2 linked regions of the Flocculibacter collagenilyticus genome follow. Each later gene encodes a partner of the first gene's protein in a complex. Links are inferred from orthologs where the notes say so. Each region holds a gene or a part of one and is shown on either strand. Other genes may lie near its edges. The genes, in order: HUU81_RS01630 and pabB.

Region 1 (12,814 bases):
GAGTGAGGAGGCAACGTATGAAGATGCGGTTGCTCTTTCGCAACAATCATCTTCAAAAACTAGTGAGCATATTGATAAGCAACATCAATCTTCGATCAAGCAAAGCAGTAATGAAGAGCGCGTACTGTCGCAATTAGCAATACCAGTTGAGACTATTGCCCCGAGTAGTGATGCTACAACAAATAAAACTGACGAATTGGCCTTAGACTTAAGCTGGCAGCAGCTAGAGCAAGATAATATTAAAGATATAGCTACTTCAAAGGCTGTTGCTTCAGCTTCTTTAACCACTAATGCAATACAAGAACAAGGTATTGATCAAGTACCGATATATGCTAGTGATGCTGATAACGCCTCAGTTGAAAATGCGGTTAAGAGTACGGTTAAAAGTGTGGATGAAAGTGTGGATGAAAATCTTGCCAATATTAATCGTCCATCTGAAAGTCAAGTAAGTACACATGAGAATAATAACCGTACTGAAATTAACCAGATTGAGTCTCAAGCAGAGATAATCACAAACGAAGCAATGCAGGCTATCGAGAGTGGTACTTATCAGTACCATAATAGGGAAGTACATAAGTTAAACCCATCCTCTTATACGTTACAATTAACAGGGGTAAGTAGCGAACAAACGTTAGCGCAATTTCTTCGGTATCATCAGTTAGAGAACACCGCGATGGTGTATACTACACAGCGTAATAATAAGCCTTGGTATGTAGTTATTTATCAAGTTTACAACAGCGCTGAGCAAGCCCGAATAGCAATAAACAAACTGCCTCAGCAGCTTCAAGCTATTCAACCATGGCCAAAATCAATAGCTGCAATCCATCAAGAGTTAGCCGCAAACCAAACAGAACAAAATGAATGATTAAAAAACATAGGGCCTTTTTAAAATGGGCAGGCGGCAAGTACTCATTAGCTGAAAAAATTAACGCGAATTTACCTAAAGCCAATAAGCTTGTAGAGCCATTTGTGGGAGCAGGCTCAGTCTTTCTCAATTCTGATTATGAGCGCTATCTATTAAATGACATCAATGCAGATTTAATTAACTTATACAATGAGGTTAAATTTAATGCTGCAGAGTACATTAATGATGCTCGTAAATTGTTTGTGGCTAAAACTAATGACAGAGAGACTTATTATGCGCTCCGTCAGCAATTTAACGACTCCGTTGATGTGTATGAACGTTCACTGTTGTTTCTGTACTTAAATAGACATGGTTATAACGGATTGTGCCGATACAATCGCTCAGGTGGTTTTAATGTGCCATTCGGGGATTATAAGAAACCTTATTTTCCTGAGGCTGAATTAGAATATTTTGCTGAAAAAGCACAAAAAGCTACCTTTATATGTGAGAGTTATGAAGCAGTTTTTAGGCGTTTAAGAAAGGGCAATGTTGTTTATTGCGATCCACCTTACGTGCCATTAAGTAAAACAGCTAGTTTTACATCGTATGCGAAGCAAGGGTTTAACTTAGATGATCAAGCTAATCTAGCGTTATTGGCAGAGCATGCTTGTCAGCGCGGCATCACAGTGCTCATTAGTAATCACGATACAACGTTAACACGTAAGATTTATGATAAGGCTGAGCTAAGTACATTAAAAGTCGGGCGCTCCATCAGTCAAAATGGAAGTACACGTACTAAAGTAGATGAGTTGTTTGCGCTATATCGTTAATAAACTTGCATACTTGTTGCCTATCATTGGCAGTAATGTATTAGAGATAGGGTTAATTAATCACTACACTAACAATAGCAACGAGCGTGAGTACGAAAAGGATAACCATCACAATGCCGACCACAATGTAAGGCAGTGGGTTACCTTGATTAAAGTCTTGTTGATAGTTTTGTTTACTCTGCACACCAAAGAAAGCCGCCATAACACTTAATACTATTTGAAAAAAGGTTGGAGACTTTTCTTTGCTGGCATTCATTTATTAATCACCATTATGATGTATGGTTCTTTGGTGTTGTATCAGGTACTTTATCCGCACTATTTCTACTAATTAATTCTAGTAAATCCAAAAAGTGGAACTGTGTAGAACGGCTTTTGCCAGACAGCCAAGACAACCAGCTTTCGTTAGATGCTTTAGGTATGGCGCATTGATTATGTGGATCGCTAATTGGCAAACTTGCATCAAAACTTGTTTTGGCTTGGCAATTACAGTCGTGAACTGCTACTTCTACTTTTGCATTTACAGATAGTAAAAAAAGAAGTGGCGCTGTGAGTAAGCTCGTCAACAATATCCCTTTTTTATGTTTAAAACGAAACATAATAAACCCCAGTGATTCCAGTCGATTTATTGTACATTAATAATAGGCAGTCAGACAGCTTCTACCTAATAAAGTTCGACCAATTAGCTAAATTGCGCGATAAAAAGATCGAAGAGCATTAACTTAAGGTTAACGCTCAAGTACATATACGACAGTGCCATGATTATTTAGTTGTATAATAAATAAAGGGTTTTATTGCGTTTTCAAGTGATACGTTAAAAAGTTTTTGACCATGATACAGCAAACTTCGTATCGTCATCCCCGGACTCTTCATCAGCTTTTGATACAGTAAAAACAAAATCATCTTTACTGAGATCGGCTTGAATATATCGATAGTCATTATCGCCAGCGATTGCTTCATTCTCATCAAAATTGTAATAACCGTAAGTCAGCGCTAAATTAAAGCCTTGGCTTAATTCAAATTCGTAGCCAACGTAATAATACATATCACCTTCAGCAAATGTTTCATCATCTTTCGCATCACTATTAATTGTATATGCCACACCATAACTTAATCCTTTGTAAGCGCCCTTGAAGTATAATTCGCCAAAGTTTATATCGTCATGTGCTTCAGCCGGATAGGCATAATAGATATAGCCAACATCATAGCTTGCTTCACCCATTTCTTTGCTGAATCCAAGGTAAGTATCAATCTCAGTACCTGAGTCATCGCCAAACTTAACGCTGCCTAACCAAGCACCAGCATAAAACCCTTTTTCATGCTTGTAATCTAATCCACCTGATACTGATGGGTTATCATCACTTTGAGAAACACCCCGCCATAAATAATTACTTGTGATACCAAAATTTCCGCTGAGTTCAGCATTTGCCGAAAATGAGCTCATCAGTAGTGAGCTAGCAAGTACACCTAGGATTGTAAGTTTCATTGAATTTATCCTGTTAATTTATTGATTATTAAGATATTAGCCATTTTTACCAATATTTAATCAAACAATATGCCAACGTTTTTTAGCAGGTTAATCAATAAGATAGTATAAAAATCAAGAAAGGGTTAGTGGTCATTCACATAATTGGTGCACTTTTGCTTTTGATTGGTGCAATGCTGATTTGATATACCCCTCTATTTTTAGCAAGGTGAAGTTAACTACTAATGAAGTAAACAATAAAATAATGCTATGATTTATCCACTTTTTACCCTACACACTCAATTATTAGTAAATTATTATGAATAAAGACTTTTTGATTGCGCCCTCAATACTGTCAGCAGATTTTGCTCGCTTGGGTGATGACGTTGCCAAGGTGCTTGAAGCGGGCGCTGATGTTGTCCATTTTGATGTAATGGATAATCATTATGTTCCCAATTTAACCATGGGGCCGATGGTATGCCAAGCCCTGCGTGACTATGGAATTACGGCACCTATTGATGTGCATTTGATGGTAGAGCCTGTTGATCAAATTGTGCCGCAATTTGCTAAAGCGGGTGCAAGCTATATTACATTCCATCCAGAAGCATCCAAGCATGTGGATCGTACTTTACAGCTTATTAAAGGTGAAGGCTGTAAATCAGGCTTAGTATTAAATCCGGCAACATCGCTGTCAGTTGTGGAACATGTACTCGATAAAGTCGACGTTATTTTATTAATGTCGGTCAATCCTGGATTTGGTGGGCAATCGTTTATTCCGCAAACATTAACTAAATTAAAGCAAGCGAGGGCGTTAATCGACCAATCAGGATTTGATATTCGGTTGGAAATTGATGGCGGCGTAAAAGTTGATAATATTGCTGAAATTGCAGCAGCAGGCGCTGATATGTTTGTTGCAGGCTCTGCTATTTTCAATCAGCCGAATTATAAAACGGTTATAGAGCATATGCGTGATGAATTAAGTAAGGTGCCTCGTTAACAGTAAGATTAAGTAAATCGCCTTTTATTGCTAAATTATTCAGTGTTAAAGCCTGTTAAATGTTACAGGCTTTTTTAATGCCTTTTCATGCTTTGTTTCCTAGCCATTTGCGATTACAATATCGCCCCTATTTTGCCAATAATTGTAAGACAGAGAATAGTATGACTAAACCAGTTGTTTTAAGCGGCGTGCAGCCTTCAGGGATTTTGACGATAGGAAACTACATGGGTGCACTTCGTCAGTGGGTTAAGCTACAAGAAACACATGATTGCTTATTCTCAATTGTAGATTTACATGCCATTACAGTAAGGCAAGATCCACAAGCGCTACGCTCAGCATGTTTAGATGCCGTTGCGCTTTATGCCGCGTGTGGTATCGACCCAGAAAAAAGTACAATTTTCATTCAGTCTCATGTTCCAGAGCACACGCAACTTTCATGGGTATTAAACTGCTACACCCAGATGGGCGAATTAAGTCGCATGACGCAGTTTAAAGATAAATCACAAAAAAATGAAAATAACATCAACGCCGGTTTATTCTCGTATCCAGTATTAATGGCAGCAGATATCTTGTTATATCAAGCAGACGATGTGCCTGTTGGTAGTGATCAGAAGCAGCATTTAGAGTTGGCTCGTGATATTGCAACGCGCTTTAATAATTTATATGGCGATGTGTTTAAAGTGCCTGAACCTTATATCCCAGAGTTTGGCGCACGCATTATGAGCTTACAAGAGCCAACCAAGAAAATGTCTAAGTCTGACGACAACTTAAATGCTTTTGTTGGTTTGCTAGAAGAACCAAAGAAAATTGCGAAAAAGATTAAGCGTGCGGTAACGGATTCAGACGAGCAAGCTCGTATTTACTTTAACACTGAAGAAAAGCCGGGTGTTTCTAACTTATTAACGCTGCTTTCATGTGCGACAGGAAAGTCAATTGAAAGCTTAGTGCCTGAGTACGAAGATAAAATGTATGGGCATTTAAAAGGCGATGTAGCCGATGCAGTCGTGGCTATGTTAGAGCCAATTCAAGCACGTTTTAAAGAAATCCGTGAAGACCAAACAATGTTAGACAATATTATGCGTAGTGGTGCCGAACGTGCTTCTGCGCGGGCAGCCCACACTTTAAAATCTGTATACGACGTAGTGGGCTTTGTGCCACGACCATAAGCATAGGTAGTAGCACCTTAGGCTTTGTAATCGTTGTTAGTAGTAAGATTATATTAGGTAAATTGAAACATCATGATCACAGCTCGCCGTTGTCAGGCTTACTTTCAAGTATTAAAAAGTAATAAGATTTTCGAACTTTTTGTTATCAGTGTCATTATTGCGTCAGCGCTTTTGATAGGTGTAAAAACATATCCTATATCTGACACCATGCATACTGTGACAGTAGCACTCGACTATTTTATTACGATCTTTTTTGTGCTCGAACTTTCAATTCGCTTTATCGGCGATACGAATAAAAAGCGGTTTTTTCACAACGGCTGGAATGTTTTCGACACTTTGATAGTGGTGATCAGCCTTATCCCAATTGATAACTCTGAAATGGCGCTGATAGCTCGTTTAGTAAGAGTCTTCAGAGTATTAAGAATGATTTCGATCATTCCCGAGCTGCGTATTTTACTTGCTTCGTTACTGAAAGCATTGCCACAGCTTGGCTATGTGATGTTGCTGATGTTTATCATTTTCTATATATATGCAGCCATTGGTGCCACGTTATTTAGTTCAATTAACGAAGATCTGTGGGGCGACATCACCATTTCATTATTAACGTTGTTTAGGGTGATGACATTTGAAGATTGGACCGATGTGATGTACGAAACGATGGAAGTATATCCACTTAGTTGGAGTTTCTACCTTACTTTTATCTTCTTTACTGCATTTGCGTTTTTAAACATGGTGATTGGTATTGTTGTTAATGTGATGGAGCAAGAACACGAGAAAGCCAGAAAAGAAGCAGCAGAAGAAAATGACGAACCAACGCTGGCAGATTTACAACAGCAAATAGCAGCGTTAACCGTGTTGGTGCAACAACAGCAAAGCGTATCGCTTCAACCTGATCAGAAGAGTATTAAAACGGACAACCAACTGGTCAATTCATGATTTTAATGATTGATAACTATGACTCGTTTACCTTTAATCTTGTGCATTATGTACGAGAGTTGGGCGAACGAGTGGTTGTTAAGCGTAATGATGAAGTTTCAATACAGCAGATTGAACAGCTTAACCCTAACTACATTATGATTTCACCAGGGCCATGCTCGCCAAATGAATCGGGCATTTCGTTAGATGTTATCAAGCAATTTTCTGGCCGTATTCCTTTACTTGGTGTTTGCTTGGGTCATCAAGCAATTGGCCAAGTATTCGGTGCTAACGTCATTAAAGCAAAACAAGTGATGCATGGCAAAACCTCCGTTATCAAACATAATAGTTCTGGCGTTTTTCAAGGGTTGAATAATCCGTTAACGGTTACGCGCTATCACTCACTAGTTATCGAAAATGAAAGCTTACCCGATCAGTTTGATGTGACCGCATGGACAGAAACGCCCGAAGGCAGCGTTGATGAAATCATGGCGATTAAACATCAGTCATTACCAATTGAAGGCGTACAATTTCACCCAGAAGCGATCCTTACCGAGCAAGGGCATCAGCTACTGCAAAACTTTATTCAGCGCTATGCGTAAACGCTGCTGCAACTACACGGTTGAGTACCTTTCTCGCATATAGTCGAGTGATAAACTAATTAACTGCTTTAATACTTCAATATCCACATCCGCTAATTTGTTGATATACAAACAAGACTTCCCCGTTTTATGCTTACCTAATTGCGCAAGTAATTCGTCGTATTGACTAAATCCCGACATGATATAGAGAGAAAAGTTTTGTTTGCGTGGAGAAAATCCAGTTAACAAAAAATCACCCTCGCGCCCGCTGTCGTACTTATAATGATATTGGCCAAAACCGATAATAGATGATCCCCACATCGTCGCTGTTTCGCCGCTCAATTCAGCCATTAAAGTTAACAATGTATGTGCGTCGGCTTTTTTCGTTGGGTTGTCAATATTGATAATAAAATCAATTACACTTGCATCGGTTGGAACGGTTTTGTTTTGGTTCATAGTCATATTATCTTCTTATCAGCTAACTAAGCGTATGAGTATTTTAGAAGATTGCAACCCACATATTATTTAACATAAGTTTATTGAAAATGTAGTAATTAGATCATTTGTTAATCTAATTTAGGTTGATTGTTTTTATTTTAGTTAATTTTGTTGATTAATACTTTCTTATCAGTATGATGGCGCCATACTAATTATGAGTATTTACTCGGTAATAACCGATTGTTAAATAAGATTATTTTAATTGCTTGGTAAATATAAAATATGGCAGTGACTTGCGTATAAATTACTTTTATCAAAGCAATCATTTTTTAAATTGAGTTGATGTATGCAGTCAGAGTTATTCGATCCTGGTCTTATTGCTTTAGTTAATATCGCAAAACTTCACAACATTCCCATTGAAATTTCGCAATTACAGCATCAATTTTCGCGTGAAAATGATGTGTTTAATGACAATGATATTTTAAGAGCGGCCAAAGCAACAGGGTTTAAAGCTGAAAAGCAAACGCCTGAACTTGTAAAATTAGACAACCATATATTGCCAGCAATAGCGAAAGCTCGAGATGGTAGCTACTTTATTTTGGCAAAAACAAACCAAGACGAAGAAAATGGAACAACCCGCTTTCTTGTTCAACGTATTGCAGAGCAGCACACGCCACCAGAAGTGTTAGAAGAAGGTGATTTTCAAAGCTTATGGTCTGGTGAAGTGCTATTGCTCAGGCCTAAAAGTCGTAATAGTTGGCTTAAACATGATGAGTTTAATATAAGCTGGTTTATTCCAAGTTTGAGAAAATATAAAAAGTTGTTCATTGAAGTGATATGGGCTTCACTTTTTATTCAACTGTTCGCACTTGTAACACCATTATTTTTCCAAGTCGTCATGGATAAGGTATTAGTGCATAAAGGATATAGCACGTTAGATGTACTTGCGATCGGCTTTTTTGCTATCGCACTATTTGATGTTGTGCTTGGTGGGTTACGTAACTATGTCTTTAGCCATAGCACTAATCGGGTGGATGTTGAGTTAGGTGCGAAATTATATAACCACCTACTTGCATTACCACTGTCTTATTTTAAAGCTAGAGCTGTTGGGCAAAATGTCGCTCGTGTAAGAGAATTGGATACCATTCGCAACTTTATTACAGGATCGGCTCTTACTTTACTTATAGACTTATCTTTCACCGTTATCTTCTTTGCGGTACTGTGGTGGTATAGCCCTACTTTAACTTGGGTAGTACTTGCTACTATACCGCTTTATATCTTGTTATCTCTGTTTATCACTCCTATTTTACGTCATCGCTTGAACAACAAGTTTAAGTATGGCGCTGAAAATCAAGCCTTTTTAGTTGAGTCTGTCACTGGAGTTGAAACGGTTAAGTCTCAAGCAGTTGAGCCACAGTTTCAACGCAAGTGGGAAGATCAGCTAGCCAAATATGTTCATGCATCATTTCGAGCTCAAAACTTGGGAAATATATCTAATCAAATAGCGAGTTTTATTAGTAAGTTAACTACTTTAGGTATTGTGTGGATTGGTGCTCATTTAGTGATGAAAGGGGATTTATCAGTCGGTCAGCTTGTTGCTTTTAATATGATAGCAGGGCGTGTAAACGAGCCAATTCTTAAATTGGTTGGACTATGGCAAGAATTCCAGCAAGCAGGTATTTCACTCAAGCGATTAGGAGATATTTTAAATTCACCATGTGAACCAGGATTTAATCCTAACAGAAGTACTTTGCCAAGTATTCAAGGAAAGGTCACATTTGAAAACGTTAACTTTAGATATGATCCAGAAGGTCAGCGAGTTCTTCACAGTTTAGAATTACAAGTTAATCCAGGAGAAGTGCTAGGGATAGTCGGTCGTTCAGGCTCTGGTAAAAGTACACTCACCAAGTTAATTCAGCGCCTACATGTACCTGAATCGGGTCGAGTATTAGTAGATGGTGTTGATTTGTCGATGGTGGATACAGCATGGCTTAGGCGTAATGTGGGGGTGGTGTTACAAGAAAACTTTTTATTTAATCGCACGGTTCGTGAAAACATTGCCTTGTCTAACCCCGGGTTACCTATGGAGCAAGTTGTAGAAGCTGCAAAACTTGCCGGTGCACATGAGTTTATTTTAGAGTTACCAAACGGATATGATTCCATGGTTGGCGAACAGGGCGCTAATTTGTCAGGTGGCCAAAGGCAACGATTAGCTATAGCTCGAGCGTTAATGAATAACCCTCGCATTTTAATTTTTGATGAAGCGACAAGTGCTCTCGACTATGAGTCAGAGCGAATTATCCAAGAAAACATGGCTCGAATTTGCTATAACCGAACGGTATTCATCATTGCTCACCGATTAAGTACTGTTCGTGGCACAGATCGGATTGTAGTGATGGATAAAGGGGTGATTGTTGAACAAGGTAATCATGAGCAATTACTAAAACAGCAAGGATATTACGCTAAATTAAATGGTTTCCAAAACCATGTTCCTCCTATTAGGCCTATTAAACCGTTAAATCCCTTAGCGCAGTCAAAACCTATACCTGCAACTAAAAAAGCCAGTAAACAAGGTGCTTCAGTAATAAATACAGTACCGCATGAATCAGCTTCTGAACATAACGGGAAGCCTGCGATGCCTTCTAGTGCTATAGCAACATCAGAAGTGGTGGAGAAATAGAATGAATAAGGATTTATCAAATTCGCAAGAAGTCGTGGTTTCTCAAGGTCGTCAATTCTCGCCAATCAAACACATAGTAGAAGCATGGAAAACGCGAGGAAAAATAGGCGATAACACTATACCGCGTAAAGAAGCTGCATTTATGCCTGCGGCACTAGAAATCCAGCATACGCCTCCACGTCCGATCGCACGATGGATCATTTATATCATTATTGCATTATTTATTTTTGTAATTGTTTGGGCATGTTTAGGTCGAGTTAATATTGTTGCTGTTGCCGAAGGGCAAGTCATTTCATCTACAAGAATTAAAGAAATACAACCATTTGATCGCGGTGTTGTAAGCGCAATCCATGTTAAAGAGGGAGACTATGTAAAAGCAGGAGATTTGTTAATTAGTTTAGATAGGGTATTAACTAAAGCAGATGTTACTCGCTTACAACAGCAAATTCGGGATTTAGATGGGCAAATAATGCGCAATGAGGCGATGTTACTGCTGTTAGAAGAGGGGAGTGTATTAACGCCATTACTCGCATGGCAGAGTGTCAGTGAAAATCGCACCGTATCTTTTAAGCAAGGTGCTTTGTTGCATCAGCAATGGTTATCCCAGCAATGGATGGCTTATCAAGCTGAGCGTCAAGCATTGCAATTGTCATTGCAAAGTCGCCGTCAAGATAAGCTAGTTTCACAGCAAGTAATTGCAAAATGGCAAGCAATGCTACCGCTAATTACGCAGCGTGTTGAATCGTTATCCTCATTAGCTAAAAAGCAGATGGGAGCACAAAATCAATATTTAGAGCTAGAGCAGCAGCGCATTGAAATTGCACAAAGCTTGGCCGTTGAAACCGCAAAATTAAATACTCAAGACTCTGCAATTGCTGAAGCAGAAACGCAACTTAACTTATTAACATATAGATTAAAAACAGAGCTTTTGGGTCAATTGAACCAATTTAAAACCCAACATGAGACTTATCAACAAGATTTTAGTAAAGCACAAGAACTGAATGCAAAGCAGTCTATCCGCTCACCAGTGGATGGTGTTGTTCAGCAACTTTTAATTTCTACGGTAGGAGGAGTAGTGACACCTGCCCAGCAGCTGATGTTAATTGTACCTGAGCAAGATCAATTAATTGCAGAAGTCTTCTTGGAAAATAAAGACATTGGCTTTGTGCAAGAAGGGCAAGCAGCAGAGGTTAAATTACATACTTTTCCTTTCACTAAATATGGCGTAGTACATGGAGAAGTAACACATATTTCGGATGATGCAATTCAAGACGAAAAACGCGGAGCGATATTTGCTATGCAGGTTCGGTTAAAAGAGCATGCACTGTTGGTGGAAGGCAAAGAGATTAAGCTAAAACCAGGTATGACGTTAAGCGTAGAAGTACAAACTGGTAAGCGCAGGTTAATAGAGTTTTTCTTAGCGCCATTACTAAGATACAAGAGCGAAAGTATTCGCGAAAGATAAGCAGGAAGCAAAAATGTTAAAACATATTACGATGAAGCGAGTGCTGCTTGCGCTTCTTGTTATATTTTTAGTCATAAATATAGTTCAAGTAGAATGGGTAAGTACTTACAAACAACATTTTTATGTTGATGAAGCATACTGTAAAAGTAAAGGCGAGTTGAATCCCGTATTCAAAGAAAGGGTTGACGGACAGCATAAAACTGTAAATGTTGCAGGGTATCAGGTGCACTTACCTAAAAACTTTTTTATCTCGGGTAAGACAGAAGGGAACTACAATAAAAGTTGCTCTACTGCTGTGCATTTAGTACTCCATCATGCTGTTCTGATTGGAACAGACATCACTCCCAAAATACCTGACAATACACATGTTGTTGTAGGGATTTCTAAACATAAACATGGACGTTCGACTGCAAGGCACAAGCAAGCGGATGTTAAGTACGACGAAAAGTTTGATCTACAATTTTATATTAATCCAATAACTAAAAAATCTAACTTTCTAACTGGCAAACTTGCCCCGCACGAGCGCGTTACCAAAGAAGCTAAGCAAACAGGTGAAGTTCGTTTCATTTGTTACGATGACCCTCGCAACACAAATTTTTCAAACTGCTCAACGGTCGAGCAGATCCACCCAGATATCACGCTAGAAATTACGTTGCAAACAGAGCACTTAATGCATTGGCGAGATATCTATTTATTTATCACAAACATGTTTATTAAATAAATCTAGTAGAGGTATAACGTGCCACATTATTTGACTGATGAGCAAATTCAAGAGTTATTAGCGCTGAGAAATGAAGGGCTAAATGCAGAAGGTAATTATTCACATATATACGAGCGAATTGTGGAAATGTTACCAGATGAAATACCGGATAGCATGGTTAGATTATGGTTTCGTGGAGCAGCGGAAGCAAATGCTGGCACAGGGGCATACGCTGTGCTTATTCGTGAATTCAGTAAGATGCAAATGGCGCTTCGGGGTGTAGGGTATACACCTGAATTGATGCAAGAGGCCTCAAATAAAGTTGCTGAACAAGCAATGGAAGATTTATTTGGTAAAGAGGGGGCTTTTGATGATTCACGTAGAGATCCTGAAACGGGATTGTGGACATTTTTAACTATTGAAGATATTGCTGCAAAAGATGCGACGGCTGTAGGAGCTGTATTATTTGGCAATTTGGCAGACGATACAGCTGGTGGAAACATTAATGCTGGGTGGGCTGGTACACTGCTATTTTCATCTTTGGGTAGCAATCAAACATGGCGTTTAATATCAGCGGGTGATGGTGGTAGTGCGGATGCTAAATTGAATCGATTAGATGATATTAAAAACTTAATGTTTGCTGCGCATGCGTTTAACCATGCTATGAATGAAGTCATGTCGCTAGGTGAGCATACATTAAATGGACTTATAGACTACGGAATTGGTGATGAAACCA
Region 2 (12,690 bases), 1.0 Mb from region 1 along the record:
GCGGGTGAAGGCGGTGCGTTTAACGGTCAATTAGCTGAAGGCGAAGAGTACTACCGTTTAATTGAACGAACCAGTAATGGGTCATTTGATACTGATACAACAGCGCTTTATTTCCAAGATACTTGGCAAGCTACTGACAACTTGGTGCTAACCTTAGGTGTTCGTAATGAAACGTTTGACAATATGAATATTGAAGGCGATTCATTTATTAAGGTCACTAATCAATGGGCGCCTCGAATTGGTGCATCATGGGATGTTAATGGTGATGGCGAAACGAAAGTGTACGCACACTTAGGGCGTTATTATTTGCCCGTCGCGGCAAACACAAATTTACGTTTAGCTGGCGCAGAGCTATATACTCGTCGCTACTTTAAACTCGATGGCTTGACCGCTGACTCGACGCCAACCAATGATTATTATGATGATATAACGGGCACAACCAATGATCATCCAAATCAAATTGGCGCAACCACTGTATACGATGATGGTATAGTTGCTGATACAAGTTCAATTGTTGATGCGAATATTAAGCCTATGTATCAAGACGAATTGATTGTTGGCTTTCAACATCAATTGAATGATGATTGGACTATTGGCGTACGCGGCACCTATCGAGATTTAGCAACATCAATTGAAGATATTGCTATTGACGCAGGTTTGCAGCGTTACGCAGATGAAAACTCTGGTGTCGACCTAGAACTGGGTGGTTTTGATTATTATGTACTTACCAATCCTGGTAACGACATGCAAATAACAGTAGATGCTGATGGCGATGGTGAGCTAGACAACATTACCTTAACTGCAGAACAACTTGGATACCCAGAGGCTCAACGACAATATGCTGCATTAGACTTCATGTTTGAGCGAGCATGGGATGGAAAATGGATGTTGCAGGGTTCTTATACATGGTCGCATAGCTGGGGTAACTCAGAAGGTGCAGTGCGTTCAGATAATGGCCAAGATGATTCTGGTTTAACAACTAACTTTGACCAACCAGGGTTAACTGATGGTGCGTATGGCAACCTACCAAATGACCGTCGTCATCAAGTAAAACTATTTGGTGGATATTCCATTACTGAAAATCTTACTTTTGGTGCAAACTTCTCGTGGCAAACGGGTCGTCCACTAAATGCATTCGGTTACCACCCAACCGATGACTTTGCTCAAGCTTATGGCTCTGAATCTTTCTATAAAAATGGCCAACTTGTTCCACGCGGTAGCCTAGGCAATCAACCTAGTTTCTGGAGCATGGATTTAGCCGCTAAATACGCTATGGAAATCCAAGGTGCTGATGTCGTGTTTGCACTCGACGTTTTCAATGTGTTTAACAATGATACTGTTAGACAAACATACGAAATTGCTGACTCAGAAGATTCTGGACACTTTGAAGGTGTAGGTACACATCCTACTGATGAGTATTTTGGACTAGCAGACAACCATCAAACACCAAGATATGTACGTTTAAGTGCAACGGTTAGGTTCTAATTAGTTACAAATAGTTAGATCAATGCACGTAAAGCCCCGCTACTTAGCGGGGCTTTTTATTACCACCAAACAAAAAATCTGTTACAGGGTCAAAAAAGCCAGTGCTGTACACTGGCTCAATCAGGTTCGTTCAACACTAAAGTGTAACTTTATTATTCACTTTCTGGTTTTAGGTAAGTATCCATCCAGCTGAAAACTTCACCATACCAGTGCTTAAGGTTTTCTTTATTTAATATCCAGTGATTTTCATCTGGATAAACAACCAGTTTCGAAGGAACGCCTTTACGCTGCAACGTTGTGAACGCGGCCAAGCTTTGTGCATAAGGTACACGATAATCTTTTAAGCCTTGAATAACTAGCATTGGCGTTTTCCAGTTATTCACGTAATTGGCAGGATTAAATTTAGTATAATCTTCTGAACCATCAAATACTGGGCCACCCATGTCATGTTCTGGAAACCACAGTTCTTCTGTGGTGTTATAAAAGCTGTTCATGTCGAATAAACCTGCATGATTCACTAAACACTTAAAGCCATCACTCCAGTTACCCGCTATCCAGTTCATCATGTAGCCACCATAGGAAGCGCCCAACGCACACGCGTTATTTGCGTCTAACCAAGGTTCCGCTTGCGTAATATGTTGAAAACCTTTTTTAAGATCTTCTAGTGGTTTTCCGCCCCAGTCTCTTGAAATAGAGTCAGTAAATGCTTTGCCATAGCCTGTTGAGCCATGGAAGTCGATCATTACCACGCCATATCCCTTCGCAGCCCATAGCTGTGCATTCCAGCGAAAATGGAACATGTTGCCAAAAGAGCCTTGTGGACCACCATGAACTAAAAATGCCACAGGATATTTTTTACCTGCTTGATAATTTGCAGGCTTTAGCCAATAACCATAAACCGTTTCGTCATTCCAACCTTTAAAGTTAAATTGCTGGTACTCACCAAACTTAATATTGTCTAACTTATCTTTGTTAACATCGGTTATTTGACGGATATTGTTTCCTTCACGACTAATCATGTAAACATCTTTAGGATGTGACAAGCTATGTTTAGTGAACAATAAGCTGTCGCCAACAAGCTGTACATCTGACGCATAACCAGAAGAGTAGACTTTTCTAACATCACCAAAATTAGTGCTAATTTCGTAAATGCTACGCTGACCAATATCTTGCGCTGTTACATAAAGCGTACGATTGTCTGCGGCGAAAGTCATAGAAATTACAGAACGGTCCCAAAGTGGTGACACCTCTTTAGTGACCCCTGTTTTTAAGTCTTTAAGCATAATTGCGAAGCGATCAGACTCGTAAACTTCTTCTTTCATGGCCGCATACGCCATAAAACGACCATCTTTAGAGAACATGGGGTGGCTATCCCACGCTTTATTTTCTGTAGTCAAATTAACTGCATCACCACCTTCAATTGAAACCTGATACAAGTCAAAATTAGTGTGCATCGGCTGCTGGTTATCTGGCTTCTTCGCACTAAATACAATGTTTTTACTGTCTGGCGTAAAGGCAACTTCTTCCATTCCAGAGAATGGTTTAGCCGGAATGTCAGTATTCCAACCCTGTTGTAAATCGACTGCTTCAGTAATTTTTTTATTGCTACTTAATGGCGCTAACGAGGCGACAAAAACATGTGTACGTAAGTCATCTTTCCAAGTATCCCAGTGACGTACAAACAATTGATCATATACTTGACCAGAATGCTTCTGCTTTGACTTGTCTTCTTTGTGTTTCGTTGTACAAGCCAGTGTTTTACAACTTGGTAGCACTGACATAGCCAATGCTAGCTGTTTGTTGTCTGGCGATAAAATTAGCCCTTCCACATCTAAAGGTAAATCAGTAACCTGCTCGGCTTCACCACCACTTAAATTAAGTTTCCAAACCTGAGTACTGCCCGTTCGGTCAGCTAAAAAGTAGAGTGATTGACTATCACTGCTCCACTGCACACTGTGTTCAGAGGATTGATTGCTGGTAAGCTTCGCAATTGAAGGTGTTTGTTTGGTTAAGTCTCTTAGATATAAATTGTCTGACGCCTTTTTTCCTTCATCGTCATACGCTTTTACACCATAAACTAACCACTTTTGATCTGGTGATACTTTTACATCATGTAATTTAGAAAACGTATTTAATTTTTCAACAGTTAAGTATGGAGAATTAACACGCTGCTCAACTTGGTTTTCAACCGCTACTTGATTTGAAGTTGATGATTGCGCTTGCATCGCAGTAGCTTGGCTAGCCAGCACCAAGGTAGGTGTAGCAAGTAGCATGCAACTTAACGCTAACTTACTATAAAAATGTTGTTTTATTCTTTTCATTATAACGCTCCCTTCACTCAATATCTTTTGAGTTCATTTATTTTGTATTCTTTTCTTTCTTTGCAAGTTAAAAAGCTATACCCATAAAAGAAAAAGAGCGTTTATCACGCTCTTTCATTTACCGTTAGCGAGCCTTATTTAGATAGCTCACCATCAAGTTCTTCTATTTTGGCTTTCCAGATTGCAGGACCACGCTCATGTGCATTAGTGCCTTGGCTATCTACGGCCACCGTAACTGGCATATCTTCAACTTCAAACTCGTAAATTGCTTCCATACCCAAGTCTTCAAACGCAACCACACGTGCTTTCTTAATTGCTTTTGCCACTAAGTAAGCGGCGCCACCAACAGCCATTAAGTAAACCGCTTGATGCTGTTTAATACTTTCAACTGTTGCAGGGCCACGTTCAGCTTTACCAATCATGCCTGCTAGCCCTGTTTTTTCTAGCATCATGTCAGTAAATTTATCCATTCGGGTTGATGTTGTAGGTCCTGCTGGCCCAACAACCTCGTCGCCAACCGCATCTACTGGGCCAACGTAATAAATAAATTTACCATTGAAGTCGACACCTTCAGGCAATGGTTCACCACTCTCAATCAAACCTTGAATACGCTTATGCGCCGCATCACGACCAGTTAATATTTTACCTGATAACAACACTGTTTCGCCGGTGCGCCACTCTTTGATGTCTTCTTTGGTAATATCATCCAAATTAACACGACGCACGTTATCACCTAGCTCCCATGTGACTTTTGGCCAATCTTCTAGCTTTGGTGGCTTTTGATCGTAAGGGCCCGAACCATCAAGTACAAAATGCGCATGACGAGTTGCAGCACAGTTTGGGATCATCGTAATCGGTTTTGAGGCTGCATGAGTTGGAACTGAGTTAATTTTTACATCAACGACCGTTGTTAAACCACCTAAACCCTGTGCGCCAATACCTAGGTCATTCACACGTTTGAAGATTTCTAAACGTAGCTCTTCTTCGGCATTTTCAGGGCCACGGTCCATTAACTCTTGAATATCGACTGGATCCATTAGCGACTCTTTTGCCAATACCGCAGATTTCTCTGCCGTGCCACCAATACCAAGACCAATCATCCCTGGAGGACACCAACCTGCCCCCATAGTAGGAATCGTTTTCACTACCCAATCAGCAATAGAGTCTGAAGGATTCAACATAGCCATTTTAGACTTGTTCTCTGAACCGCCACCTTTTGCAGCAATCATCACTTCAACTTTATTGCCAGCAACCATATCAATATGAACAACCGCTGGCGTATTATCTTTTGTATTAGAACGTTTCCCAGCTGGGTCGGCAACAATTGAAGCACGTAACGGATTGTCTGGATTCAAATATGCTCTACGTGTGCCTTCATCAACCATTTGCTGAACGGTTAAGTCGGTTTTGTCCCACTTAACATCCATGCCTACTTTTACAAAACAAGTAACAATACCCGTGTCTTGACAGATAGGACGATGCCCTTCAGCAGACATTCGTGAATTAATTAGGATTTGTGCTATCGCATCCTTGGCAGCTTGGCTCTGTTCTTTGTTATAGGCTTTTTCTAATGCTTGAACAAAATCGAGTGGATGATAATAAGAGATGTATTGCAGTGCATCTTCAACACTGTCGATGAAATCTTGCTGGCGGATTACCGTCATAATGAGCCCTTCCACGTATTTAAATGTGCTTTTAAATAATAGTATTAGTATTCTTATTAATGATGGTTTAATTAACCTTAAACCACTAAAAATAGTAGATACTAGGGTGTACCCTAAGATATCTCGTTAAAATAAGGCGAATATGATAACCTGCTTGGCATTTTGCGGCTAGTACTACAATCTAAAATAGCCTTTAACCATATATACCTAAAGAAATTGAAGATAACGATTACCGTATCTACAGCAAATAAGTTTCTTAGGTATCAATGACCAAATTTAGTAACGAATAACATGTCAAAACCCATTTTCATCCAGTCGTTCGACCGTGCCATTACACACTCAATTACCGACTTATCGTGCGTTTTTCCATTATTTAAAGACTTACCATGGGCCATGTTGCTTGATTCAGCCAACAGCAACCATGTAAATAGCCAGTATGACATTCTTGTTGCTGCACCTATTCATAAAGTTGAAGCCAAAAATAACCGTGTATTTATAGATGGCCATGACGTTGAATCAGACCCCTTTTCGGCAATAAATACCACCTTAAAGAAAGCGGGCCTCTATCAAGTAAAACGGCCTGCCAATGCCTTGGATAATGATGCTAGCCAATTACCTTTTTTAGGTGGTGCATTAGGCTACTTTGGCTATGATACTGGACGATACATTGAAAAACTGCCGCAGCATGCAAATAACGATATCAATATTCCTGACATGGCTGTTGGCATTTATCATTGGGCGCTTATATACGACAACAAAACGCGCACGTTATGGTTGATTGACCATTCCGATAATGCGCAACAGCGGTTTGACGATATTTCACAGCAACTGCTTACACAGCAACATATAAATATAAATCAAACTTTTTATATCACTGATCAATGGTCAGCTAACATGTCCGCAAAAGATTACGAGAATAAATTTAATGCGGTTCAGCGTTATATTCGCGAAGGTGATTGTTACCAAATCAATTTAGCACAACGGTTCTCTGCGTCGTACTCTGGGGATGAGTGGCAAGCATATCGTTTATTACGAAAAGAAAATCGTGCACCTTTTTCTGCCTTTTTATCGTTCGACGAGTTCAGTATCTTGAGCATTAGCCCTGAACGCTTTTTACAGTTAAACGGTCAGACTATTCAAACGAAGCCGATTAAGGGAACACGCCCACGCTCCACCAACGCAGAACAAGACAACGCATTAGCAGCAGAGTTAAAAGCCGCAGAGAAAGATCGTGCTGAAAATGTCATGATTGTTGATTTATTAAGAAACGATATCAGTAAAGTGAGTCAGCCAGGCACGGTAAAAGTGCCACATTTATTTGAGATTGAGAGTTTTCCTGCAGTCCATCATTTAGTGAGTACGGTAGTAGGTGAAATTGCACAACCTAATACTGCCTGCGACTTGTTAAGAGCTGCATTTCCTGGCGGGTCCATTACGGGCGCACCTAAAATTAGAGCCATGGAGATCATTGAGGAGTTAGAGCCTCATTGCAGAACAGTGTATTGCGGCTCTATTGGTTATATTTGTGCAACAGGTAATATGGACACCAGTATTACTATTCGTACACTTGTAGCTAAAGATAATACGCTATTTTGTTGGGCTGGCGGCGGCTTAGTGGCAGATTCAGTTATGCATAGTGAATATCAAGAAACCTATGATAAAGTAAATAAGATTTTACCTGTATTAGCAAGTTTGAATAAATTGGAAAGCAACTAATTATGACGCTTGAGGAATTCATTACTCGTTTTAATTTATTTCAACCCGAAGGCATTGTAACTCCTTTTCACAAGCAGCCTAAATTAAGGCAAGCGAGTGTCCTCATTCCATTAATTGATCATGGCACTTCATTATCTATCTTACTCACAAAACGTGCTGCACATTTAAAGCATCATCCTGGGCAAATTAGTTTTCCGGGTGGACGAGCCGAGCCTTATGATAATTCAGTTGTAGACACCGCGTTGCGTGAAACTGAAGAAGAAATCCAAATTTCACGCGAACATGTCAACGTTATTGGCGTGTTGCCGCAATATGCAACTATTTCAGGATATATGATCACGCCAGTCATTGGAGTAATTGAAAGTGGTTACGAAAGCGTAAACGACGAAAATGAAGTGGTTGATGCGTTTGAAGTTCCCTTTGAGTTCTTTCTTTATCGCCAAAACCAACATCAACTTATGGTACATCGGCTTGGCCAACAATACCCTATCCACTTTATGCCTTATAATGATAAGTTTATTTGGGGCGCAACCGCGGCCATGCTTAACCAACTGATTCATCAAATTGAATACCAATAAGCCCGACCAGTCTTTATCTTAGTTACAAATGCTGTGCTAAGGTTTATTATACGCGCCGAAGTTATACCAAACGATTAGAAGATTTATGATTAGTGTATTTGACATGTTCAGCATTGGCATTGGTCCATCAAGCTCTCACACCGTAGGGCCGATGCGCGCGTCAGTAAAATTTTGCGAAACATTGACTGAAAAAAACCTCTTAAACGAGGTTACATCGGTAAAAGCAGAGTTATTCGGTTCATTAGGACAAACAGGAGTAGGCCACGGTACAGGTAAAGCCGTTATCTTAGGCTTATTAGGATATTTACCAGAATCTATTGATCCTGAAATGATTGATAGTTTATTAGAAAATGTTGCGCAGACCGAGTCGCTAAATCTTAATAATCAAAAATATGTCGCATTCCCTAAACAGGGTGCAATTGTCTTTCATCGAAGAAAATCATTGCCAGGCCACGCCAATGGTATGACGTTATTTGCTTATAAAGGTGAAGAAGTTATTCTGGCTGAAAGTTATTACTCCATTGGTGGTGGCTTCATTGTCAATGCTGATAACTTTGAAAGTGAGAAAAACAAAGCGCTTGATTTTGAAGAGTCTCATTGTCCTCCGTATCCATTTGAAACGGCAGCAGAATTAGTTTCACTTTGCAAAGAACACGGCTTAAGCATTTCAGCATTAATGATGAAGAATGAAAAGTCGGTATTACCAGAAGCCGAAATAAGAGAACGATTGGTACAAATTTGGCACACCATGAAGGCTTGTGTTTCGCGTGGAATAAATACCGAAGGTATATTACCTGGCGGATTAAAAGTAAAACGCAGAGCGCCCAGCTTATATCACCGCTTAAATTGTGAAAACAGCAACGACCCACTACAAGCAATGGACTGGGTAAATTTATTTGCACTTGCTGTGAATGAAGAGAACGCTGCTGGTGGTCGAGTTGTTACCGCACCCACCAATGGCGCTGCTGGCATTATCCCTGCGGTACTCATGTATTATGATAAGTTTGTTAAAGAAGTGGACGATACAATTGCAGTACGCTACTTACTCACTGCAGCAGCAATTGGGATCTTATATAAAAAGAACGCATCTATTTCGGGTGCTGAAGTTGGCTGCCAAGGCGAAGTTGGTGTTGCATGTTCAATGGCTGCTGGTGCATTAACCGAAATTGTTGGCGGTAGCGTGGACAATGTAGAAAATGCCGCTGAAATTGGCATGGAGCACAACTTAGGGTTAACGTGCGACCCTGTTGGCGGGTTAGTGCAAGTACCTTGCATTGAACGCAACGCAATGGGAGCGGTAAAAGCGATAAACGCGTCTCGATTGGCATTACGTGGTACTGGCGAACATAAGGTATCGTTAGATAAAGTTATCAAAACCATGTGGGATACCGGCAACGATATGAAAACCAAGTACAAAGAAACCGCTCGCGGTGGCCTAGCAGTTAATATTATTGAGTGTTAATACTGCATTTCTTACTTCTTTAAAAGTTACTTCTTAAAAGTTAAATAAATAACGCAGTATTACATTAAAGTCGCTGCGTTATTTTACTCTGATAAATATTGAATCAACCGCCCTTCCGATTTTTCCTTTTTAAAATCACAACTCGTTAATCTAAACATTAATACATAATCTGATAAACATTCAGTATCATGAATATCGCCGGGCAAAAATGCCTTACAGCCACCCACGGTAATTAACTCTTCACCGCGACTTACCAAATGCGTTTTGCCACTTTGATTGGTAACCGAACTATATGTCGACATTGCCATACGACCATGCTGAATAGCATACAACACCCAGCCTGCACCATGATTGTGTGGCACTCTGTATTTACCTTGTCTTTCAACATGCGCTAAAAGAATAAAGCCATGCACCTCGTCTCGATATAATTCAATGCTTTCCTCCTTCTTCTCATGTAACTGTACAAGCCAAGGCTCTGTCGAGGGTGCTTTAGCAAGTTCGCTAAGCAATGCTCTGCTCTTACTCACTGTTTCGCTGTTTAATCCGCTCCAACATTGTGCAATCTCTGTTATAAAATGTCTTAAAGAATGTTTAATCATTATTTTTCCCTCTATACGTTTATCATTGTGAATTAATGTCTTGTTGTTATAGGTGTTGTTATACGTGCAGTTATTTGAGCCAATATTGCGACTACCAATAACAAACATGCTAAGTAGTAAGCTGAATGCAACCCGGCCTCTATCAGTTGAGAATGAGTCACTGAAGTACTTGTCATGCCAGAGTTGCTGGCAAAAATTGAACTCATTAGCGAAGCGCCGGTGAGTAAGCCAAGCATTCTTGATAGGTTTAATATGCCTGATACGCTACCGCGAGAATTCGCAGGCGCATTAATCATCGTAAATGTGTTATTCGCAGATAAAAAAATGGCATAACCAATTGATATAACAACCGTGCAAGCCATATAACCCACTAAACCATGCTCCACAGTTAACTGCGTCATGCAGAATGTGCCAAGCACCATAATAAATAGACCCGTTAAAATGATGTCTGTTAATTTATCAACAGTGGCAAAACGTCCAACTATTGATGATGTTATCGCAACCGCACAAGGACTAACGGCAATCACAAAGCCTATGTGAACCAAACTAAGCTGTAGTGCAATTGATAAATAAAACGGTCCGATAACCATCGAAGTCATCGCCACCGTCGATACCATTAAATTACTAAATAGGCTGGTTACACGTTCACCGTTACTAAACAAAGTAAAATTGATCAACGGAGATTGGGCCTGCTTTTCCGCATGAATAAAAAGCCACAAGAACAACATCGAAACAAAGAATAAACCGACGCTTTTCGCACTAACAATATGCACTGCCTCTTTAAGGCTAAAGGTGTAAATAACAATGGATAAAAAAAGTAAGACAATACCTAGGTAATCAACAGAAAATTTCTTTTTGGTTTGCGCACGGTGTGGATTAGGTATGTCAGGTAAGTACTTGTAAGCTATCAGGAAGGTGACACCACCTAAAAACGCTTTTATTAAAAAAACGCTCTGCCAGTTAATTAAGTCGGCAAGTATGCCGCTGATAACAGGCCCAAGAGCAGTACCTAAGGCAGACATACTTCCTGTTAACCCGATAACTGCGGCAACGTTACGCTTAGGAAAAACATCACTAATAATTGCCAACGTAAGGGTAATTAAGATTGCACCACCCACCCCTTGTATTGCTCTTACTGTAATTAGCAACCCTAAATTATCTATCAACCCACACATTCCCGCAGAAAGAGTGAATATGATGAGCCCTAATAAAAACAGTGGCTTACGACCGAGCGTATCACTTAACTGACCAGTAATTATTAAAGTAGGAGTTAAAGAAAGCATATAGGCAATTGTTACCCATTGAACGTCTTCAAAATTTGAACCTAACGCTCCCACTAATCTAGGTAAGATAATGTTCACGCTACTAATCGCAAGTGACGTAATAAATACCGTCATGGCTAGCACTACGGTGATACCAACACTTGAAGAAATAGGCTGACGTAATGCTGGGGTATTGTTTGACTTTTCTATCACAGTTATTTTTCTCTATGGAAAATAGTTTACTGGATAGCTATGATAAAACCTCAAGTTAACTTTAGGTCAAGTAAGAACTAAAAGAAGGTAGTGATATGAATAATAAAACCGAATTAACCATCAGAGAGGTCTCAATTCAATGTGGCATTCCGACGCCCACACTGCGCTTTTACGAAGAGAAAGGGCTAATTTCATCAATAGGCAGAAAAGGCATTACCAGAGTGTTTAAATCGAGTGTTATTGAGCAACTGTCATTAATATCACTTGCTCGATATGCGGGGTTTGCTTTAGATGAGATTGCTGGCATGTTTTCACCCAATGGCACGCCAACCATTAACAGAGATCAGCTTCTTACAAAGGCAGAGCATTTAGAAAGAAAAATTCAACAATTATCGGCCATGCGTGACGGGCTGCGCCACGTTGCTAACTGCCCTGAAGAAAACCAACTGACATGCCCTAAGTTTCAAGCACTTGTCACCAAGGCAGCAAAAGCACAACTACTTGAAGATAAAAGAAGACATTTAAATAAAAGCGCCAAGTAACTTACATTGCGCTAAGTAACTTTTCCTGAGCATCATTATTGGTGATAACAAATAAATCTTGCGCTAATGATGATTCAGGTTGCTCAACAATACGGCCTATTTCAACGTCATCCTCTAACACTACAAACGTTGGCGTATATTTTAACTTGTGTTTTTTCGCTACCCCTTGTTCATCTTGCTTTTTGTAATTAACCGCAACATATTGAACATCAATTAACGGGTTAGGATGCTGTTCTAATATCTTTATAAATCGTGGTACTTCTCGCTGACTGTCATGGCACCATGCACCAAATAGCACAATAATTGAAATTTTCTTCTCAATTTTTTTCAACCACGCAATATCACTTTCAGAAACTTCATACGAATCATAATGATGTTGGAACTTAGGGTAGTCGCTAAGCAACTTTTCGCTCGAAACCTCCCCAATTAACATAGAGGATGTTGTGCCAGCCTTTTTAGAAGAGGTTAACTCATGTGCTTGTACATTGGCACTTGCAAAAAGTAACACCAACGCCAATAGAGATATTTGTATTTTTGTTAGGGCTTCAAAAGGATAAATCACGTTACATCACTTCTTAATTTTAGAGAGTTTCACTGAATTTTCGTTATTACCTAACTGGTAAATCGAACGACTTAAACATTTCATCAATGTCATCTTGGTTACGCAGCAGTGTTGCTTTTTCAACTACATCGCGTGTTAAATGTGGAGCAAATCGCACAATAAAGTCAAACATATAACTACGCAAAAACGAGCCTTTTCTAAAACCTATTTTAGTGGTGCTCGCTTTAAATAAATGGCTTGCATCAATTGACACAAGATCTTTATCAACAATGTCATCAACCGCCAT

Evidence for each region.
Region 2: the proteins of HUU81_RS01630 (region 1) and pabB are in contact, whole or in part, in a solved structure (PDB 8RP0), measured with the Escherichia coli proteins. The link is inferred for Flocculibacter collagenilyticus from one-to-one orthologs.

What each region holds. Positions count from the first base shown.
Region 1 is NZ_CP059888.1:346,787-359,600, forward strand. Bases 5,055-8,023 are described here. They hold HUU81_RS01630 (anthranilate synthase component II), read left to right. Parts: upstream 5,055-6,231; coding sequence 6,232-6,816; downstream 6,817-8,023. Other genes in these bases: trpS (tryptophan--tRNA ligase), read left to right, coding at 5,055-5,299; HUU81_RS01625 (ion transporter), read left to right, coding at 5,375-6,235; HUU81_RS01635 (DUF1801 domain-containing protein), read right to left, coding at 6,829-7,257; HUU81_RS01640 (type I secretion system permease/ATPase), read left to right, coding at 7,580-8,023. In the rest of the region: HUU81_RS01590 (AAA family ATPase), read left to right, coding at 1-865; HUU81_RS01595 (Dam family site-specific DNA-(adenine-N6)-methyltransferase), read left to right, coding at 862-1,674; HUU81_RS01600 (DUF2970 domain-containing protein), read right to left, coding at 1,727-1,930; HUU81_RS01605 (hypothetical protein), read right to left, coding at 1,944-2,270; HUU81_RS01610 (TorF family putative porin), read right to left, coding at 2,486-3,157; rpe (ribulose-phosphate 3-epimerase), read left to right, coding at 3,456-4,133; more of trpS, read left to right, coding at 4,295-5,054; more of HUU81_RS01640, read left to right, coding at 8,024-9,913; HUU81_RS01645 (HlyD family type I secretion periplasmic adaptor subunit), read left to right, coding at 9,915-11,378; HUU81_RS01650 (hypothetical protein), read left to right, coding at 11,392-12,099; HUU81_RS17525 (calcium-binding protein), read left to right, coding at 12,118-12,814. UniProt on the Escherichia coli protein: Part of a heterodimeric complex that catalyzes the two-step biosynthesis of 4-amino-4-deoxychorismate (ADC), a precursor of p-aminobenzoate (PABA) and tetrahydrofolate.
Region 2 is NZ_CP059888.1:1,374,333-1,387,022, reverse strand. The notes cover bases 5,129-7,973. They hold pabB (aminodeoxychorismate synthase component I), read left to right. Parts: upstream 5,129-5,761; coding sequence 5,762-7,186; downstream 7,187-7,973. Other genes in these bases: HUU81_RS06040 (L-serine ammonia-lyase), read left to right, coding at 7,850-7,973; HUU81_RS06045 (CoA pyrophosphatase), read left to right, coding at 7,189-7,764; HUU81_RS06055 (fumarate hydratase), read right to left, coding at 5,129-5,470. Also shown: HUU81_RS06065 (TonB-dependent receptor), read left to right, coding at 1-1,485; HUU81_RS06060 (S9 family peptidase), read right to left, coding at 1,638-3,758; more of HUU81_RS06055, read right to left, coding at 3,941-5,128; more of HUU81_RS06040, read left to right, coding at 7,974-9,226; HUU81_RS06035 (hypothetical protein), read right to left, coding at 9,310-9,825; HUU81_RS06030 (MFS transporter), read right to left, coding at 9,858-11,300; HUU81_RS06025 (helix-turn-helix domain-containing protein), read left to right, coding at 11,396-11,842; HUU81_RS06020 (thioredoxin family protein), read right to left, coding at 11,844-12,404; HTH-type transcriptional regulator CysB, read right to left, coding at 12,451-12,690. UniProt on the Escherichia coli protein: Part of a heterodimeric complex that catalyzes the two-step biosynthesis of 4-amino-4-deoxychorismate (ADC), a precursor of p-aminobenzoate (PABA) and tetrahydrofolate.